One region of the Macrococcus sp. CoH-51_TC_04 genome, then DNA from elsewhere that is predicted to be linked to it. Evidence: riboswitches for the same ligand, from Rfam matches in the RefSeq annotation. Region 1 holds a riboswitch; the other holds the start of a gene.
The links. A riboswitch is a leader RNA that binds a small molecule or an ion and turns the genes downstream of it on or off. The one in region 1 is predicted to bind S-adenosylmethionine.
Positions count from the first base shown of each region.

Region 2: linked by a shared signal. The riboswitch ahead of ACZ2V4_RS03870 (hypothetical protein) and the one ahead of ACZ2V4_RS05030 (methionine ABC transporter ATP-binding protein) in region 1 are both predicted to bind S-adenosylmethionine.

Region 1 covers NZ_JBVGOY010000004.1:4,513-7,715, reverse strand. The annotation lists gene ACZ2V4_RS05035 (methionine ABC transporter permease) at 10-675, opposite strand; gene ACZ2V4_RS05030 (methionine ABC transporter ATP-binding protein) at 665-1,681, opposite strand; SAM riboswitch class I at 1,755-1,860, opposite strand; gene ACZ2V4_RS05025 (phospholipase D family protein) at 1,941-3,203, opposite strand, start outside.
Region 2 covers NZ_JBVGOY010000002.1:187,024-190,226, reverse strand. The annotation lists gene ACZ2V4_RS03880 (hypothetical protein) at 13-189, shown strand; gene ACZ2V4_RS03875 (zinc-dependent alcohol dehydrogenase) at 369-1,520, shown strand; gene ACZ2V4_RS03870 (hypothetical protein) at 1,587-1,808, opposite strand; SAM riboswitch class I at 1,882-1,983, opposite strand; gene ACZ2V4_RS03865 (hypothetical protein) at 2,082-2,612, shown strand; gene ACZ2V4_RS03860 (hypothetical protein) at 2,736-2,984, opposite strand; gene ACZ2V4_RS03855 (hypothetical protein) at 2,981-3,181, opposite strand.

The DNA.
Region 1 (3,203 bases):
TTTCTCCTTTTATAATCTACTTGTATATATGCTTGCTACTTTGTTACCGATAAATTGTGTAATTTGTACTAATATAATCAGAATGACGACTGTTATAAACATGATCAGCACGTCAAATCTTTGATATCCATAAGTAAATGCTAAATATCCAATTCCACCTGCACCAACAAGTCCTGCCACAGCTGAGAATTCTATTAAAGATACAGTTGTAAATGTAAGACCTAATATTAAAGCGCCTGCCGCTTCTGGGATGAGTACTTTGAACAGTATGTCGAACTTGCTTGATCCCATTGCTTCAGCTGCTTCAATGACTCCTCTATCTACAGACACGATGTTATTTTCTACAATTCGAGCGATAGAAAGCGAGGCTGCAAGTGTCATCGGAAATATTGCTGCCCAGATGCCGATAGATGTCCCGACTAGAATTCGGGTTATCGGAATCAATGCTACTAGAAATATGATGAAAGGTATTGGGCGTATCGTATTAATAATGGCGTTCAATATACTGTTCACTACTTTATTCTCGAGTATATTACCTTTTGCTGTTGCATAAAGCAGTATGCCAATTGGTAGTCCAATGAGCGTTGCAAAGATTAACGTGATCGCAACCATGATCAGTGTATTAATTGTCTGTTCGATAATAACGGGATAGAACGTCGTAATATCAGTTTTCAAATCCTTCAACCTCCTTTACTTTAATGCCTTTTTGTATGAGATCGTCTAGCGCACTGTTTATATGTTCTGGTTGTCCGACCGCTTCAATCAGTAAATTACCAAATAACTTATCGGTTAACTCCGTTATACCGCCGTATAAAATATTGAAATCTACATGATACTGACGTCCAACTTCACTTAGTGCCGGTTTTAATATTTGTTCATGATTGAATATAAAACGATATAAACGTCGATTACTAATGTCAATATCTTTAGGGATATCATCATTCAGCACACTGTGGACAAATCGTTTTGTTGTTGCATGCTGCGGTGAAGTGAATAACTCGAACACTTTATTCTGCTCAACAACCTTCCCTTTTTCCATTACAGCCACTTCATCACAAATCTTTTTGACGACCTCCATCTCATGGGTAATAATAACGATCGTAATATTGAGCCGCTGATTAATTTTCTTGAGTAATTCCAGGATATCGTCTGTTGTCTCTGGATCCAGGGCACTCGTTGCTTCATCGCATAATAAGATATCCGGTTCAGTTGCAAGGGCTCTTGCAATACCAATACGCTGCTTCTGTCCTCCTGAAAGTTGATTTGGATAGTCATCTTTCTTGTCACTCAGGCCAACAAAGTTTAAGAGTTCATCCACTCGCGCCTCAATTTCCTGCTTGCTATATTTCTTTGTCAGCTTTAATGGATATCGGATATTATCACTGACTGTTTTCGATTTAAATAAGTTGAACTGCTGAAAGATCATTCCAATATTCTGTCGCTGTTTTCTAAGCGCACTTTCTTTCAATGCTGTAATCTCATTACCTTCAACAAACACTTGACCTGTCGACGGTTTTTCAAGTCGATTGATCAGTCTAAGTAAAGTAGATTTACCCGCACCTGAATATCCTACAATACCGAAGACCTGACCTTTTTCAATAGTTAAGCTGACATGGTCTAAAGCATTGATGTCACCTTTTTTCGTGCGATAAACCTTCGTCACGTCTCGTACTTCAATAATTCCCATTCATTCTTTCCTCCTTAAAATAAAAAACGCTCACTTAGCCTGAGCTAAATGAGCGTTTGACGGTCAACATTTATCTGCCAAGCTAAAGCTTGATGGAATTAGCACAGTGCTCTCTAAAGAGTCTGCTGCTGAGACTTCGTCGGGCCATATCCCTCTGTCTCTCTTGATAAAATATGATTAAGTTGTTTTTTATATTACATGGGTTAGATTTATAAGTCAATGTATTTTCAGAATTTACTCAACTTTTTTTATATTAGAAACTTGATATTCCTGTAAATTCTTGGACTCTGTATATGACATCTTTAATAAATGACGGATCTTTCTTCACTTCATAATCGTCTGTAACATAAGCCTGTTCATTATTCCACATCGCACTAAATTCCCGATTCAGTCGATGGAAGACCGGAAGATCACTGCGTCCACTAATAATAACATCTGTCTCCATATTGTAGTCCCCAACATTACGACGTGTCAGATTAGCACTACCGAGTACCAGTGTACTCGTCTTGCTATCTTTATATTGGAATAACGTATACTTCGCATGAAATTGTTCACCATGACTTACCGCCCATTTTACTTGGATCCTATCATTTGATTTGGATACTAGCTCATGTGCGACCGGTTTATTTGGAATACCAGGTTTTTCCTTACCAAATGCTTCTTTATTCACATCCAGTATCATCTGAATCCCGACACCTCGTTTCGATGCTTTTATCAATGCTTTAATGATATCTCTGTCAGAAAGATAGAACATCCCCATTTTCACACGATCTCCCGTTTTCGTCATATTGATCTGTTCGAGCAGTGCAGCTTTAATCTTACCTTCTGTGACTAATGTTGTAGTATAGTCCATGTCACTACTATATGCACGGTGCGTAATATTAAAGTCACTTGCGGACAGCTTACTGCCACTCATATTAAGTGCACTCACTTCACTTTTTATCAAATCTTCCTGTAGCTTACCTGTCACTTTTACTGCAATATTCTGATGATGGGCACTCGGATCATGGGGGTTACTACTTGAGATTATTGCTGCATCTTCAGTGACCAGTGTTTTTCTATGGTTCGCTTTCATATTCAACAATCTGCCGAATCCTCTTACAGTAACATTTGGTGCGTCCTTAGAAAATATATTCGTGATTATTCCGTTCTCATTATTACCGAACCATCTTAATGTCGGACGCCATAACCCGGAATAAAGTGGATTGGAATCTCTTAGTTTCACAAGGTTCGTTTCATAGAGTACGATACCGTTATCGCGCAATTTTCTGTAGTGCTCTGGTGTATAGCTTCCATAAAAAGAATTGATGGGATCTGTCAACATGTAGATGCGAATATTGGGACTTTCCTTTTTCTTATCAATCAATGCTTGCGTCAGTGTTTCTGTCAGCTTTGTGAATTTTTTTTGTCCGTCATATGTATTGTTGAATAAAAACATATCTAAAATGATAAAATCATCTGCTTCTTGAATCGTTTTCAACTGTTCATTGAATATTTCATGGTTATAATACATATG
Region 2 (3,203 bases), on a different contig from region 1:
GGAGAAAATATTATGACCGAGAGAAATAATAACTGGCCACCAAAGCACCATGGTGAACATAATCCTGCTGGCCGCACGGGTAATACTGATTTTGATGCACCGGGTCTAAAGGGGAGAGAAGACGAAACTTATGAAAAAGCGGCCTTTGGTGGAGCGGATTTTAATGATGCTAGGAATTTAAAGAAATAAAGATATTATGATAGTAACAGTAATCCTTACTTTTAAATTTTCTTACTTACTCCGCCACCGTCTCTCTTCTATTGTATGCTTGCTTAGGCATACACTTTCATAAAATACATGTTTTGAAATATGTAAAAGAGGTATATAGTAACAGATTCAAAATTTGTACTAGATGGGGGTTTCTATATATGAAAGCAGTAACTTATCAAGGACACAAGAAGATGGTAACGAAAGAAGTCGAAGATGCTAAGATTATCGAATCCACTGATGCGATTATTAAGATAACAGCTTCAGGTATTTGTGGATCAGATTTACATTTATATCACCAAGGTGATTTATTCATGGAACCTGGTTTTGTTATCGGACATGAACCTATGGGGATTGTCGAAGAAGTAGGTAAGGATGTAAAGAACCTGAAGAAGGGTGATCGTGTCGTTATTCCTTTTAATATTGGCTGTGGTGAATGTTTCTACTGTCAGCATGACATGGAATCTCAATGTGATAATTCTAATGAGACGCCTGCTAACTGGAAGTTAGATAACGGCGGATTATTTGGTTTCGGTAACCTTCATGGCAATCATTGGGGTGGACAGGCAGAGTATTTAAGAGTACCACATGCTGACTTCTCTTCATTTAAGGTGCCAGATAATAACTTAAAGGATGAGCAGGTATTATTCTTATCAGACGTTGCACCTACTGCATACTGGAGTGTAGAACATGCAGGCGTTAAACCAGGAGACACTGTAATTGTGTTAGGTTGTGGTCCTATTGGATTAATGGCACAGAAGTTCGCAAAATTAAAAGGTGCTGAAAGAGTTATTGCAATCGATAATGTACAACACCGTCTTGATCATGCGAAAAAGTATAACGGTGCTGAAGTGTATAACTTTGATGAAGAGAAAGAAATTGGAAAGTTGCTTAAAGAAAAGACACAAGGTGGCGCAGATGTTGTCATTGACTGTGTAGGTATGGACGGGCAACAATCAAGTCCAGAACCGAAGTTATCAAGACGTTCTCAGCAACGTGGCACAATTAGCCCGATCATTACAGCTGCTGAATCTGTAAGAAAATTTGGTACAATCCAGCTTACCGGAATCTACGGTACTCCTGCAGATAATTTCCCGCTTGATCTGATCTTTAACCGTAACGTTAGGGTGACAAGTGGACAAGCACCTGTAATTCACTTGATGCCTAAACTCTATCAGATGATTAAAGACGAAGTATTTGATCCTACAGAGATCATCACCCATACTTTCCCGCTAGAAAAAGCTGATGAAGCTTATAAAGTATTCGATAAGAAGAAAGACAACAATATCAAAGTTATACTTAAGCCTGAATAGATGATAGCAAGCGTTTAAATATAGAAGGAAATCTCAGTGATGATCAATCACTGAGATTTCCTTTTTCTATATATGCTCTATCGTAATCTTTAGGCCCTCTACGACAAACTCTATTTTCTTCTCTCGTTCTTTACTGACGGAAGGAAGCTGGTGCTCTGTTTCGATTTCTCTAAGTTCACGTTCCAGCTCATTGATCTTGCCGACCTTATGCATATTAGAAGCATAGGAATTCGGCTTTCTCTTTCTTACCTCATACAATTCTGCTAATACATCTGCTCTTGTTCTCATACAAAACACTCCTTATAAAATGATTACAATAAAAATAAGCTCATCTTAAAGTAAGAAGAGCTTTGTTAAGAACTTCTTATCTTTCAAGATTACATCTTGTTGGAATTAGCACAGTGCATAAGCCTGCTGCTGAGGTTTCATAGGGCCAAGTCCCTCCACCTACTCTAAATAAGATACGAGCTATTTTTTTGTATATTTATTATAACATACTTTGCTAAAGTTGAAAAATATATATATTATTAAAATATGGATTATAGTGGAAGGAGTGACACCATGTCATCTATTATTAGTGCTGGATATGATATTTTAAATAAACAGTTGTCGCCATTCATGCAGTTTAAGAATCAACATCGCGTGAGGTTTTACGAATCGCGTTTAACGTATTTTAAATATCGAAGATTAGTGGGTCATATCTTTGGTGGAGATGTTAATTTATTATATTTATCAAGTGCCTACAATAAATGTAATTTCAGGTTATGGACAGTATTGAATATTTCAAATTATCAGGAATATAAGATAGAACAGAAGCACTATGATCTAGTAGTGATGATGGCGAATATTAATCATCTGAGTCAATCAGATGCGGTAAACTATATCAAATATACGAAAGTTAAAGAAAACCATCCATTTATCAGTTATTTGTATAACGAGCAGACTTTCATTAGACTCAGTCCATTCTATATTGATATCATCTCTGAAGATACATCAGTCATTGAATGGATCAAGCGTGAGTTTGAACGAGAATATGCACACGACTTCGATATAAATGAAGTGATATCGGAAGCAGAGTGGTATGGTAAGTAACGAATAAGACAATTAAAATTATAATCGCATAGAGTATAATTGTACTCTATATCGTGTCTGGCATTATTGCGTGGATATATGTGAAAAATAACCATCCCATAAATAATTTATGGGATGGTTATTTTAATTCATACGTTGTGTAAATATTAATATAAATATTAAAAGTAACAGCAATGAATATAAAAAGGCTTTACCTGTATGTTTTTCCAGCGTTGCTTTATAAAGCAGTGTAGTCACTAAACCAACTGCTGCAATGTCCATAACATATTCAAACACAGGGATAAATATTTTAATTATTAAACCAAGTCCTAATAACCCTAGGAATATATTTTGTACCATTTCAATTTTATTTTTCTTTTGCTCTTCAATCATTCCGGAACCTTCTTTCTAATATAGAATATATATACAAACACGCTTAAGAAGAAGTAGTAAAATGCACATACACCGAGGCCATCGACATATGCTTCTGATAAACTTCTATTTCCTGTCGCTGCAAATATCAAGCTGCCAGCGACCCAAACGATGGATATGATTATAAAGTTGAATAAGAATAAGACTTTAATCACCATTATCAAGACTCCTAACAGTATT